2 regions of the Alcanivorax sp. genome follow, and region 2 is predicted to be linked to the other one. Evidence: predicted binding sites of a transcription regulator. Region 2 holds the regulator's gene; the other holds the start of a gene.

Region 1 (7,255 bases), 750 kb from region 2:
ATCACATCCGGCAGTTGGATTAAGATAGCTACTAGCTAGAAGCTACTAGCTACTAGCTTCTAGCTTCTAGCTGCTAGTCAAACCCAACGGGTTCTATTACTAGAAGCTCGTATCCTTTCAATCCAGCATCGATACCGAATACAGATCCTGGCTTTCCTTTTCGGTGAGCAGTTGTGAGGTGCGTGCCTGGTTGTCGTGCAGCCCCACAAACAGGGCCCGGTAGGTAAGCACGGCCTGCACATAATCGCGGGTTTCCCGGAAGGGAATGGATTCGATCCAGACATCCGCGGGTACCGCCTCGTCCTCTTGCCCCAGCCAGTTATTCACCCGATGCGGCCCTGCGTTATAGGCGGCCAGGGCCAGTACCCGGTTACCCTTGAACTCGTCCAGCAGCTCCGCCAGGTAGCGACTGCCCAACTGGATGTTCAACTCGGCATTCTGCAAGGTTTTTCGGCTGGGGCGGCCCAGGTTGGCGTCTTTGGCAACCTTGCGGGCGGTACCAGGCATTAGTTGCATCAGCCCCATGGCGCCCACCGGGGAGCGAGCCTGGGGATTGAAGGCGCTTTCCCGCCGGGCCACGGCCATGGCCAGCCAGGGATCCAGATCATGCTTTTCTGCTTGCTGCTCAAACTCGGTCTGGTAGGCAGGCGGGAAACGCCAGGCCAGCACATCCCAGGCCTTGGCCTGGATGGATGCCTGTACGGCCAGATCGTACCAATGCTGCTCCAGCGCATGCTGGGCAAGCTGGCGGACGTTGGCATCATCGTTGTGCCACATCAGCCACAGCCATTCCTGGCGGGCCGCATAATCCTCGTCCAGCTCGCGCAACAGGCGAACACGGTTAATAGCTGGTGGCGGTGTGAAATCCGCAGCAGTTTGAACCTTTGCATTGGCGAAGTGGTAGGGTTCGCCCAGCCGATCGGCGGCCATAAAGGCAAAAAAGTTTCTCTGCCTGGCCGCTTGCTTGTAGAGGGTGCGGGCCAGGTCAGGCTGGTCAAGCTCCTCCAGTGCCCGGGCACGCCAGTAGAGCCAGCGGGAATCCTGCTGTTCGCTCTCTGGCAAGCGGGTAATCCACTGTTCTGCGCTGCTCCAGTCCTGTTCGATAATGGTGCGCCGCGCTCGCTGGTCCAGCAGCTCCGTATCCGGATTGGCGGTCAGCCAGTTGTCCAGCCATTGGCGGTTTTCCTCGATACCGCGAATGGTGGAATACCAGGCAATGCGACGTCCGGCTTCTTCTCGCATGTCGTCATCGCGAAGACCGTGACGGCGACTGTGATCATCGAACCATTGGCGGGCGTCTACCGTGTCCTTGTAGGCCCAGCGATGGATAGCGGCGGCCAGCAGTTGCTGACGCTGTTCCGGTTTGATGTTGGTGGGCAGGTTGTCCACCTTGTCGGGATGACGGTAGAGGGTTTTCAGCCAGTCACTGGCGGTTTCGTAATCCGTGCCCTCAAGTTTCCCGGCCAGGTAGCGAACCAGGCCATAGCTGTTGGCTTTGAAGGCCAGAAGTTGCCTTTCCCAGATTGCAGCATCATCAATGACGCCTCGGGCCTGGGCCTGATCAAACAGCGGATCGCACTGATTGGGGCGTGACTGGCCGCTGGCCCAGATGTCGGCAGCGGCTTGCAGGGCACTGTCGTCACCTTTGGCCAATTTGGCTTGGTAGTAGTAGCACTGGCGCACAGTGGCAGAGGGTTCATCGCTGATGATGGCCAGCAGGGCATCCCATTTTTTCGCCTTGCCATAGGCCACGGTGGCCAGCTGGCGAATATCGTTAGGCAGCGGGGAATCCGGGTAGCGCTGGGCGTAGCCGTTGATCCTGTCAGGGGCCAGGTCCGGCAATGCCGCCCGCAGCCGATGAAAATCCAGATAGGCTTGCAGGGGGTGATCGTCGCCAAGCTGCTTTTCCAGCCGGTTCAGGGTATTCCAGTCATCATTGCGTGCTGCGTCCAGTGCCTGGCGGAAGACGCCGCTATCCGTAGCGGCGACCACCAACGAAGAAAACAGACAACAGCTAAACAGTACTACAGCGCGAATGCAGGGTGCAGCGCTAACCATTTGAGCCTCCACATCGTCGGGTCAATCTCATGATTCTACCGGTGCGGTTGGTTCTTTGGCGTGGTGAATGTGTAAAACTTGAAGCCTAATGCCAAAGGGTGAGAGCGCGTTACAACTGACATGCAAAGGTATGCTGCTCTATACTGCGCCGCACTTTACTCCGCCGGTTCGAGCTCGCTGCTATGGAAAATACGACACAGTTATTACTGCGCCAGGCAGGCGCCCTGTCGGGCCGTCAGGTATTGGTGGTGGATGCCAATGACCCGGCGTTGAAAAGCCTGGATGCGGATGCCCAAGTGCATTTGCATGCGGATGATTTCACCGTAGGGGCCCAGCAGTGGGCGGCGGCACCGACGGTACCCCCGGAGGTGGATCTGCTGGTTCTGCCCTTGCCCAAATCCATTGAGCGTTTACGCTTTCTGCTTAACTGGCTGGCCGGCGAAATCAGCCAGCCGGTGGAGTTGTGGTTGATCGGACCGGCCAAGGGGGGCATTCGTGGCGCGTTGAAACATCTTCAGGCGCATGTGGATGATGCTGTGCTGGTGGATAGTGCCCGCCATTGCAAACTGTACAGTGGCCGGTTACAGCCGGGGGAAACCCAGACCCTGGCAGCCTGGGGGGAGGTGATTCCGGTGGGCGATCTGGAGATTGTCAGCTATCCGGGCGTGTTCAGTCACGGCCGCCTGGATGAGGGCACCCGGTTGTTGCTGGATCTGATGGCACAGCATCGCCTGCCCAGACGGGGAAGCATGATCGACATGGGCTGCGGTGCCGGTGTGATCAGTGCCAGCCTGGCCAGCCAGGGGTGGAAGGTGCAGGCGGTGGACGTGAGTGCCAGTGCGGTCGCTGCGACAACTGCCAGTCTGGCCCGCAACGGGTTGCAGGGCCGCGTGACAGGCGGCGATCTGTTTTCCCCACTTGCCGGCCGGGTGGACATGATCGTGACCAACCCGCCGTTCCACGACCGCCGTCAGCGCACCACGGATATTACCCGCAGGCTGATCGCCGAGGCACCGGGTCACCTGAACAAGGAAGGGGAAATGTGGCTGGTGGCAAACCGTGAGCTGCCCTATGCCCAGTGGCTGGATGATGCCTTTTCCCATGTCCAGGTGGCCGGGGAGACCACGCGCTTTCGGGTATATCGGGCGGTGGTGTGAAGCTGCTATCAGTTTTTCCGTAGGAGCCATGCTTACATGGCGCCCCCCGCGTTATCTACGCTTTGTTCCTACAGCAGTTTTTCCTGCATCATCCAGTGAATACAGTTTGCGACCATGCTGGCCAGCGGAACCTGGTCGTTGAATCCCAGTTCCTCCACGGCCTTGCGGCCATCTGCATGTACCCGGCTGGTGACCAGTGCCACTTTTTCCGGTGTCAGACGGGGTTCGTTGCCGGTAAACAGGCTGCCAATGGGATATAGCTGGCCGGCCAGTTTCAATACTGCCGGAGGTACGGTGCGTGTTGGCGCTTTTTTACCGAGTTGCCCGGCAATGGTCTGCACCAGTTCCAGGAAGCTGGCTTCCACCCCGGCAAGGATATAGCGCTCACCGCACTGGCCGTGTTCCAGGGCTGACAGGTGGGCTTTGGCCACCTCTTCAACGGCACAGAAATTCCCCCCGCCCGGTGGGACGCCCGGAAGCTTGCCGTCCTGAATCAGCTTGATCATCTGTGACCAATTGTGTGTGTCGCCGGCGCCAATAATACCGCAGGGATTCAGGATGACAGCGTCCAGCCCCTGGCGGATACCGTCTTCCACCTCTTGTTCGGCCAGATACTTGCTGCGGTTATAACCGATCCAGTCGTTGGCCGCGTTGGAGGGGGTCTGTTCATTGATGGGGTTGTCCTGAATGCCCCAGGCGGAAATCGAGGAGGTATGTACAAACCGGCCCGCCACGTTTTTCAGCGACGCGCTGACCATGGCCCGGGTGCCCAGTACGTTATCCCGGTACTGTTGTGCGTTGCCGCGCCGCCACAGGCTGGTATTGCCGGCTACGTGGAAGACGGCATCCGGTGCTGCCGGCATCACCAGGGTCAGCTCGGTGGCATTGTCCAGCGGAGCCTGTACTACCTGAACGCCTTTCGCTTGCAGCGCAGCGGCATCACTGCGTGGCCGGATGACTGCAGTGACGTCCCAGCCTTTTGCCAGCAACTGGTCGACGATGTGTCCCCCGAGAAATCCCCGGGCCCCACTCACAAATGCCATTGGCATGGCCATGCTCCTGTTGTCATTCTGATCTTTAGGAAGCCTCCGAGTACGCAGGGCGTTACTCGGAGGCTGCTTCAGAGTGTAACCTCAAACCGGTCGTGCTGGTGTCAAAACAGCATATCTGGACAACATCAGCACTGGCCAAGGCGCATCCTTTTGACTATATTGCCGGTTGTCCAAGCGGGTGTAGTTCAATGGTAGAACGGCAGCTTCCCAAGCTGCATACGAGAGTTCGATTCTCTTCACCCGCTCCATATTGAGGAGCCTCTGAACAACTCCTTGCATGCTCAGCCTGAAAGGCCCGGAGGGCGAGACCTGAAGGGCACATCTGCTGCGCTTTCTCGCTAGGAAAGGGAACCACCCTGTCCGTCGCGAGAAAACACAACAGATGTGCCCTTCAGGCCTCGCTGAGCACACAAGGAGTTACTCAGAGGCTCCTGAAAAGCCACCCAGCGGGTGGCTTTTGTTTATGGGGGATCGGTGTTTGTCAGATCGGATAAGCCAGAAATTTCCCTCCCAGACGGAACAGCACCTGTACCTGTATGCCTTCCTCCATTTCCTGGGCGGCGTCCCTGGCCAGCATGATATAGGGGTAGCGGCGGGCCCAGGCGCATGGCTTCACATAGTGGGGCAAGGATGGGTCAGGGGCGTTGGCGACAAAGCTGTCGCTTTCCCGCTGATAGAGCACATAACCCTGAAACACGGCGTTGGCCGGCAGTCCCATTTCTTCGAGAAAGTCGGACATCCAGCCCGGGTTCCCTTCAAGCATATGACTGCATCCTGATGACGGATTCTTTATACCTACCCTAAGACAGTCATGGCGGGGTTTGGATATGCCTTTCTTTGCGTTTTGTTGCTTTCCTGTTTGTTCTGTCAGAGCCGGTATCGGTGGCCGTGAGTGTGTCTTTTGACTGTACATAAGGACAGTATTTGATACCATGGGAGCGTCGCTATCTTCGCTGTGGTATCCCATGACTGCGCTGCCTTTTTTCGTCGAACGTGTTGCTGCCGGTTTCCCTTCTCCGGCCCAGGGCTATATGGAAGCGCCGCTGGATCTGAACCAGCTGTGCATTCGCCAGCCGGAGGCCTCTTTTCTGCTGCGGGTGGAGGGAGATTCCATGCTGGAAGCGGGGATTTTTCCGGATGATATTCTGGTGGTGGATCGCGCTCTGGAGGCGTCTCACGGTGATGTGGTGGTGGCGTCGCTGAATGGGGAATTCACTGTGAAGGAATTGCGGTTGCGGCCACAGCCCATGCTGATACCCCGCAATCCCTGCTATGCGGCGATACCCCTGGCTGATCAGGAGTGGGAGTTGTTTGGCGTAGTGACATTCTCGCTCCATCCGCACCGCCCAGTGGACCGATCCGGGCGCTAAATGTCATGTTTGCCCTGGTCGACTGCAACAGTTTCTATGCTTCCTGTGAGCGGATTTTCCGCCCGGACCTGCAGGGGCGCCCGGTGGTGGTGCTATCCAACAATGATGGCTGCATTGTGGCCGGATCCGCCGAGGCCAAGGCACTGGGGGTGAGAACCGGGATGCCGCTGTTCGAGGCCCGCGATCTGATCCGCAAGCACCAGGTCGTGGTGTTTTCCTCCAACTATGTGCTCTACGGCGATATCTCCCGGCGGGTCATGGCCACGTTGGCCACCCTGGTACCGGCGGTGGAGGTGTATTCCATCGACGAGGCGTTTCTGGATCTATCCCTGATGCGACCCGAGGAGCTTCAGCCATTGGGTCAGGCCTTACGCGAGCGGGTTGGCAGATGGGTGGGTGTTCCCGTCTGTGTGGGGGTGGCGCCGACCAAGACCCTGGCCAAGTTGGCGAACCATGCGGCCAAGACGTATCCGCAAACGGGGGGCGTGTTGGTCCTGACGGATCCGCAGAGGCGTCAGCGGCTATTGGCGCGTACGCCGGTGTCGGCGGTGTGGGGGATCGGTCGACGTCTGGGCCGGCGTCTCAATGATATGGAGATTGAGACTGCTCTGGACCTGGCGCGTACCGATTACCGTCTGATCCGCAAGCGCTTTTCCGTGGTGCAGGAACGGGTGGTGCGGGAACTGAATGGAGAAAGCTGCCTGCCCCTGGAAACCCGCTTGGAGCCCCGTCAGCAGATCATTCATTCCCGCTCTTTCGGGGAGCCGGTGGCCTCGCTGGTGGCCGTGCGTCAGGCGGTCAGTGATTTTACCGCCCGGGCCGCGGAAAGCATGCGTGCTGAAGGACTCAGTGCCGGTGCGATCAGTGTGTATCTACGCACGGCTCCGGTGGGCAAACCCCAGCAGTTATTTCCCCATTCCGCCCGGGCGCCTCTGTCGCCGGCCACGACAGACACGAGGGTGATGGTTCGCCATGCCATGGAAATGGTGTCTGCCCTGTGGCAGGCCGGTTACCGCTATGGCAAGGCCGGGGTCATGCTGACGGATCTGGGCCCGGCGGGGCGTGAGCAGGTCACCCTGTTTCGCGAAGACGACAACGCGGAGAAAGGGAAGGCGTTGATGGCGGTGATGGATACCATCAACCGGAGCGGCAAGGGCAAAGTCTGGTTGGCTGGGAGAGGGGTCAATCCGGCGGCGCGCTGTGTCTGGGCCATGCGTCGGGCGCATTTGTCACCGGCCTATACCACTCGCTGGAGCGATCTGCCCCGGGCCCGGTAACCCGGGCGGCGGGGCAGAGGATGAGGCCTGTCAGACGGCGGTCATCGGAACCTGATCGAGCATGCGTTCCTCGATACGGTCCAGACGGGCACGGCAGTCTCGGAAGGTGCGGCTGATGGCGGTAGTGTTGGCCACCATGTCGAGTTTGGGCCAGGTTGCCTTTTCCCCCTTGCGGATGTAGTTACGTACATCCTGCAGGGTGGGGTTGCTCAAGACTCGCAGGGCATTCATGGGCTGGCGCGGCGGGATCATGTTGATATCGCCGATATATTTCTGGGTGACCATGCTCTTGGCCTTGTCGAACATCAGGCCAACGTCATTGGACTCCACCCGGCGCTGTA
Region 2 (7,255 bases):
CGCGATCCTGAATGGTGGAGATAATCGCCGCATAGGTGGATGGGCGGCCAATGCCACGTTTTTCCAGTTCCTTCACCAGGCTGGCCTCGGTGAAACGGGCCGGCGGCTTGGTGAAATGCTGATCGATATCCACCTGATCGATGGTCAGAGTGTCGCCCTCTTTCACATCCGGCAACAGGGTATCTTCCTGGCCCTTGCGCGAGGCCGGCGGCTGGATGCGGGTCCAGCCGTCGAACTTCATGATGCGGCCCTTGGCCTTCAGCTCGTAATCATTGCCGGTGGCGGTAAGCGTGGTGCTCAGGTATTCCGCCGGCGGCATCTGACAGGCAATGAACTGGCGACGGATCAGCTCGTAGAGACGCTGGGCATCACGCTCCATGTCCTTGAGGGAATCGGAGGTGCGGCGCACATCGGAAGGACGAATCGCTTCGTGAGCTTCCTGGGCACCTTCCTTGCTGCTGTAGGACAGCGGCTTCTCGGGCAGGTATTTGTCACCCAGCTTTTCGCCGATCCATTCCCGACAGGCGGCCACCGCGTCGCTGCTCAGGTTGGTGGAATCGGTACGCATGTAGGTAATGTGACCGGCCTCGTAGAGGCGCTGGGCCATCATCATGGTCTTCTTCACCCCGAAACCAAGGCGAGTGCTGGCCGCCTGCTGCAGGGTGGAGGTAATAAAGGGCGCCGATGGCTTGGAACGGGTGGGCCGCTGCTCGCGCTGGCTGATGGTGAGTGTGCCGGCCTGCAGCAACGCCTGGCGATGCTGTTTCGCATCGTCACCGTTGTCCGGACGGAAGTTCACGCCCTTGTGTTTGGCCACTTCCAGGCGCAGGGCTTCGCCCTGGTCACTGTGGGTATCGCTGTGCATCTCCCAGAACTCTTCCGGGATAAAGGCACGAATTTCCCGCTCGCGTTCCACCACCAGTTCCACGGCAACCGACTGCACCCGACCGGCGGACAGGCCGCGGGCGATCTTCTCCCACAGCAGGGGCGAGATCATGAAGCCCACCACCCGGTCCAGGAAACGGCGCGCCTGCTGGGCTTCCACCCGGCTCAGATCCAGTTTGCCGGGCTGCTCGAAAGCGGCCTGAATGGCTTTCTTGGTAATTTCGTTGAACACCACCCGGTCAAAACGGGAATCATCGCCGCCGATCACTTCCCGCAGGTGCCAGGCAATGGCCTCCCCTTCGCGGTCCAAATCCGTCGCCAGATAGATGCGGTCGGCTTTGGCGGCAAGTCGCTTGAGCTCATCGATCACCTTTTCCTTGCCGGGAAGGATCTCGTAATGGGCTTTCCAGCCGTGCTCCGGATCCACGCCCATGCGGTTGATCAACTGGGCCTTGGCCTTCTTCTTTTTATAGGCTTCACGCTCTTCCTTGGGCAAGGAGCGGGTGTAGGCCGCCTCTTTGGCGCGCTCCTGAGGGGTGCTCTTCTTGGAGCCACCACTGACCGGCAGATCGCGTACGTGGCCGACGCTGGACTTCACTACGAAGTCGTCGCCCAGGTAGCGGTTGATGGTCTTGGCCTTGGCAGGCGACTCCACAATAACAAGAGTTTTTCCCATTCTCAGGTTCTCAATGGCGGCGGTTTGTTGAACAGAGCGCACCGGCTACAGTGCCCCGATATGGCGGTCACACAGGCGGCGCCAGTCTTCTTCGGGCGCTATTTAGACAGCGCCGGTATGGCCGGGTCAAGCTCTGCTGCCTTTTTTAGTAGTAGACCAGAGAGAGGGTGTTGGGCAACCCTCCCGGTGAGAAACAGGTTCTGGCAACCCACTCAAAGAGCGTTATACTGCGGGAAAGACACCGTTTCAGGGAGAGAACCGTGACTAGCCCCTATCGCCGAATTCTGGTCGCCATTGATTGCAGTGATGAGTCTGCCCAGGTGTTGTCCCGGGCCGCCGGGGTGCTCTCTGGTAATGATGGCGAGCTGCATCTGATCCATGTAATCGAACCCCTGGCACTGGCCTATGGCGCCGATGTGCCCATGGATGTAACCGACCTGCAAAGCGGCCTGATGAAACAGGCCAGGGACACTGCCGACACCTACGCTGGCCGTTATCAGATCCCCGCCGAGAATGTCCACGTGGAGCTGGGCTCCATCGAAAAGACCATCCTCGACCAGGCAGACAAGCTGGGCGCCGACCTGATCGTAGTTGGCAGTCACACCCGCAGCGGCCTCGCCCTGCTCCTGGGCTCCACCGCCCGCGGCCTGGTGCCGGGGGCGCATTGTGATGTGTTGGCGGTGAAGGTTGATCAGAAGGGCAGTTAATAGTTAACAGTGAATAGTTAATAGCGCGCGTTCCAGCGCATGCCTGACTGAAACGTAAGAGGCCGCGCCCATAGCCTGGACGCGGCCTCTTACGTTCAGAAAGCAGAAACCTATTCCGCGAAACTGTTCACTGTTCACTGTTCACTGTTCACTGTTCACTGTTCACTGTTCACTGTTCACTGTTCACTGTTCACTATTAACTGCCTTCACGTTAGCTGCAACGCCCCCGTCCCTTCCGCTCCTTCTTCATTCCAGCGGCACAGCAGTTCCGCCAGACCCTGGGCCTGCACCTTGAGGGCGGCCAGTTCTTCACGGCTGCCTTTTTCCCCGTGAAAGACCGGTAGCTTGCGCATGGACTGGACCAGCTCGTGATCCGGGGATTGCATGCGTTTGACTTCCAGGGTCCAGCGAATGTGATGGACAATCATGTGGAAGAAAGCCAGCCGGGTGGTCAGTGAATAAGGACCCTCATCCTCATTGAACTCGTTGAAGTCCAGGCTTGCCAGCACGGCTTCACGGGCATTCTCGGATACCCTTATATTGGCGCTGCGCGGTGTCCCAAGCAGCATGGAAAGGGTACCGAAAACTTCACCCGGAGAAACATAATACAAGGGTGCTTCGTCAGCATGTTCCGAAAGTACTTCCAGTTGCCCCCGTAACAGGAAATACAGGGTGGAATCCACATCCCCGGCACGAATGACCGTGTCCCCCGAGCCGGCGACCCAAAGGCGGGTGTTGTGCTCAAGTTGAGAAAACTCATCTTGATCGTCGCGGGCAATTTCATTGAAAAACGGCACACCGGACAACAACTGCCGGATCCGTTGCTGGCCGAAGTCATTATTATTGGCCTGCTCCATCTACTATCCCCAGGTCTGATGGAATTGTTATCGGAAGATCTGGCGGCGAATCGACATAAAGACCCACAACCGTTATGACCTTCCTGCAATATGCTAGTGCGCGCGTCTTCACAGGGCAACGACATCCTCCCGAAACCGCCGAAAAACAGACAGGAACAACTGTTCAAATAGCACTGTTCATATTATCAGTACCTATGCTAGCATCGGTTTTGTAGCACTGTTTGTCAGCCAAGGCTGACAGCCTGGTTAGCCAGAAGCGTCGATGACGCCCGGGTATGGAACCGAAATCCTGCGGGAAACATGGAGAAGGTTATGAGCAGCAAACTCACCGATCGCCAGCAACAGGTGCTGGACTGTATCCGCGAATGCATCGCCGATACCGGTATGGCACCGACTCGCGCGGAAATTGCCGACATCATGGGCTTCCAGTCCAAGAATGCCGCCTCTGACCATCTGAGAGCGCTGGAGCGTAAAGGCTTCATAAAACTCCATAGTGACCGCTCCCGCGGCATCCAGTTACTCGACAATGCGTTCTGGTCGGAAGAAGAACTACCGGTAGTGGGCAAGGTAGCTGCCGGGGTCCCCATCGAGGCGATCGAAAATGTGGAGCGTACGGTTCCCGTGCCCCAGGGGCTGTTCAAGCAACGGCCTACCTACCTGCTGAAGGTACAGGGCGACAGCATGATCGAGGCGGGTATCTTCGACGGCGACCTGATTGCCGTGCGCAAATCCAACGTGGCTCGCTCCGGCGAGATCGTGGTTGCCCGCATTGACGAAGAAGTCACGGTGAAGACCCTAAAGTTGAACAAATCCAGCGCTACCCTGTTACCCGCCAATGAGGCGTACGAGCCCATTAAAGTGCCTGCCGATCAGCTGATCATCGAGGGTATTTTCGTGGGGCTGATCCGTGATCCGAATTCTTTCTAGTGCCATTCTGCTATTGATGAGTGCTGCCGCCATGTCCAATACGCATCTGCTCGCCCCCTGCCCGGATTCGCCCAACTGCGTGTCCAGTCTGGCTACGGATGAAGAGCGTCGGGTCGCGCCATTACAGGTAGCGGAAACCCGTAAGGCCAGCATGGCCCGTCTGCAGGCTCTGTTGCGCCAACTACCCCGTGTGGAGTTTGACGTGGTCGGCCAGTCCCGTATTCAGGCCCGTTTCTCCAGCCGGATACTGCGCTTCGTGGATGATGTGACCTTCTATGTCCGCGAAGACGGCGTGGTAGAAGTGCGCTCCGCCTCTCGAGTGGGCTACTGGGATTTAGGTGCCAACCGTCGTCGGGTAGAATCCCTGCGCGAACAACTGGCGGAGCAGGCTCCTGATGACAGCACCTCACAACACTTCTCCCGACAAGGCTCCCGTTCACTGGGCTGATATCGGCGTCAACCTGACCGACAAGCAATTCCGGGATGACCGGAATGAGGTGCTGGAACGAGCCCGCTCCGCCGGGGTGTCCTGGCAATTGCTCACCGGCACCAATGTAGACGAATCCCGTCAGGCCATGGCGCTGGCCAGTCAACACGACGATCTGTTCGCCACTGCAGGTTTACATCCCCACAGCGCCCGCTTCTACTCCCCGGCCCTGGAAAACGAACTGCGTGAACTGCTCAGCCAGCAGAACGTAAAGGCCGCCGGTGAGATGGGCCTGGATTTCAATCGCGACTTTTCCCCACGACCGGATCAGGAACGTGCCTTCGAGGCACAGCTGGCCCTGGCGGTGGAATACCGGCTACCAGTGTTCCTCCACGAACGTGATGCCCATGAGCGCTTCGCGCCCATCCTGAAAGCCTACCGGGACCATCTTGTTGGCGCAGTGGTTCACTGCTTTACCGGTTCCCGCCAGGCGCTTTTCGATTATCTCGATCTGGATTGCCACATCGGTATTACCGGCTGGGTCTGTGATGAGCGCCGGGGCAAGCCGCTGGCAGAGCTGGTGCACAATATTCCGGATAACCGGCTGTTGCTGGAAACCGATGCCCCCTATCTGCTGCCGCGGGATCTGCCAGAACCGCCCCCGAAGAAGCGACGCAATGAACCTTCATTGCTGCCCTGGGTCGGTAAACGGGTGGCGAGTTTGCGGGGGCAGGGTGTGGCCCAGGTGGCGGGCATGACGAGTGAAAACGCGCGATCGCTGTTCAGATAAGCGAAACCAGAACCCGTTGGAACTTTGCTCGCAAAGCGAAGTTTCCAGAGAGAGAGAGAACTCCACCAAGCCTTCGCCTTGCGAGCAAGGTGCCAACTGGTCAGGCCTGGCTTCGCCAGTGAAAGCGCACCCGTAGAGGCGGGATCACCTCTCCTTCCGGCTGGCCAACCATTTCCGCATGGGCGGAATGATGCAGCAGATGGGCCGTGCCAGTGGACAGGGTCTGGAGCTGGTTATTGGCGTGTTCGGGACCGTTGAAACGCATGATCTTACCGCTGTCGTCGGCCACCCAGTACCAGGTATCACCTAAGCGGACCTTGAGGGTGCACACGGACAGGCAGGCCGAGAAGATTTCGACTTCATCGGCCTGGCGCTTGTGGAGTTTCTTTGGGCTGATGGTCTTCATAGCAGCAATCATGAGCCTGCCGCTGTGAAGCCCGCATCAATCACTCAACCAGCCAGAAATTGCTGCACATCCAGCAGACTGAATGGCCAGCCAAGTTCCCGGCCCTCTTTCATCAGCACGGGAATGCGCTCGCCATAACGGGCCAGCAATTCATCGTCTTCCGCCACATCAACCAGTGTCAGGGTGAGATCCGGTGCCACAGTAGACACCAGCTCACGGGCCTGCTCACAGAGATGGCAGCCCACCGTGGTATAAAGCACTACGCTCATCAGTCCTCCACATGCCGAATGGCATAGCAGACATGAATCCTGTCATTCCGGCGGAAATCCTCCGGGATGCTCCAGCGGGAAATATCGTCTACCTGATACCACTTGCTGATACTCGGGTCGAGTTCGAAACGGCGGTAGTTGCAGGAAAAATACAGCACCCCGCCCGGCTCCAGCCGGCGCATGATCTTGCGGATCAGCTCGCCATGGTGCTCTTCCACCACGAAGTCACTGCGCGACTTGTTGTTGGAAAAGGTGGGCGGATCACAGAACACCAGATCAAACTGCTCCTGGCATTCGTCCAGCCAGCGCATGGTATCGGCGCGTACCAGCTCGTGTTGGTCGGTGGAGAACCCATTGGCGGCCAGATTGGAGGCCGCCCATTCCAGGTAGCGCTTGGAGGCATCCACGGTGACCGTGCGTTTCGCGCCCCCCACAGCGGCATGCACGGTGGCCGAGCCGGTGTAGGCAAACAGGTTGAGGAAGCGCTTGCCGCTGGCTTCCTCGGCAATCTTCAGCCGGGTGGGCCGGTGATCGAGGAACAGGCCGGTGTCCAGATAGTCCTGCAGGTTGATGAGCAGATGCGCCTGCCCTTCCCGCACCAGCCGATAACGTCCCTGGCCATCCAGCTTCTGATACTGTTGGTTGCCTTTCTGGCGCTCCCGGGTACGCAGATGCACCTGCTCCCGATGCACGCCCAGGGCGGCCCGCACGGCGGTTACCGCCAGATCCCGGCGCTGTTTGGCCTTCTCCGGGTCCACGGTTTTCGGCGCCTTGAATTCCTGCACTAGCACCTGATCGCCATAGATATCCACCGCCACATTGAACTCGGGCAAATCCCGGTCGTAGAGGCGATAGCACTGGATATCTTCGCGTTCCAGCCAGCGACGCAGGTGTTTGCCATTCTTGCGCAGGCGGTTGACCAGCGGCTGCGCCCCTTCCGGCACCTCAAAGGCAGATGACTCGGCGATGGTCACCACCTCCACCGGGGCCGGCTGGCGAGAGTGATACAGGCGAATGAAGTTGTTAAACGGCCCGTTCTTTAGTCGCCACTGGCTCTGCAGATCCATACCCGAGCGATCCATGACTTCCGCATCGGCTCCCAGCAACACCGCCTGCCAGTTCGGCGCCAGCCTGGCCAGCAAACGACCCAGGGCAAAATGCAGCCAGCCGGCCTGTTGCTGTTCATCCAGACGCTCGCCCCAGGGCGGATTGGCCACCAGCAGGCCCTGATCGGCAAAATCCCGGGGACGCAGGGCACCCAGTTCACGGCGTTCGAAGTGAATGGCCTGGCGAACCCCCGCCCGCTCCGCA

The links. Region 2 encodes LexA, which represses DNA repair genes until DNA is damaged. Its sites were predicted from a motif close to TACTGTNTANNTANACAGTA; they were not measured.
Region 1: the regulator LexA is predicted to act here: its motif matches at 5,171-5,190, upstream of umuD (translesion error-prone DNA polymerase V autoproteolytic subunit).

What each region holds. Positions count from the first base shown of each region.
Region 1 covers NZ_CP080267.1:1,059,346-1,066,600, reverse strand. Annotated here, with positions in the region: gene KZ772_RS04845 (class I SAM-dependent methyltransferase) at 1-23, shown strand, start outside; gene KZ772_RS04840 (transglycosylase SLT domain-containing protein) at 118-2,058, opposite strand; gene KZ772_RS04835 (methyltransferase) at 2,241-3,215, shown strand; gene KZ772_RS04830 (NAD-dependent epimerase/dehydratase family protein) at 3,284-4,264, opposite strand; tRNA gene KZ772_RS04825 (tRNA-Gly) at 4,442-4,515, shown strand; gene KZ772_RS04820 (hypothetical protein) at 4,749-5,030, opposite strand; gene umuD (translesion error-prone DNA polymerase V autoproteolytic subunit) at 5,233-5,637, shown strand; gene umuC (translesion error-prone DNA polymerase V subunit UmuC) at 5,643-6,914, shown strand; gene KZ772_RS04805 (DUF3336 domain-containing protein) at 6,945-7,255, opposite strand, start outside.
Region 2 covers NZ_CP080267.1:304,350-311,604, reverse strand. Annotated here, with positions in the region: gene topA (type I DNA topoisomerase) at 1-1,561, opposite strand, end outside; gene KZ772_RS01350 (universal stress protein) at 1,822-2,268, shown strand; gene KZ772_RS01345 (cyclic nucleotide-binding domain-containing protein) at 2,475-3,125, opposite strand; gene lexA (transcriptional repressor LexA) at 3,438-4,052, shown strand; gene KZ772_RS01335 (DUF1499 domain-containing protein) at 4,033-4,500, shown strand; gene KZ772_RS01330 (TatD family hydrolase) at 4,448-5,269, shown strand; gene KZ772_RS01325 (DUF6482 family protein) at 5,370-5,675, opposite strand; gene KZ772_RS01320 (glutaredoxin family protein) at 5,720-5,944, opposite strand; gene rlmKL (bifunctional 23S rRNA (guanine(2069)-N(7))-methyltransferase RlmK/23S rRNA (guanine(2445)-N(2))-methyltransferase RlmL) at 5,944-7,255, opposite strand, start outside.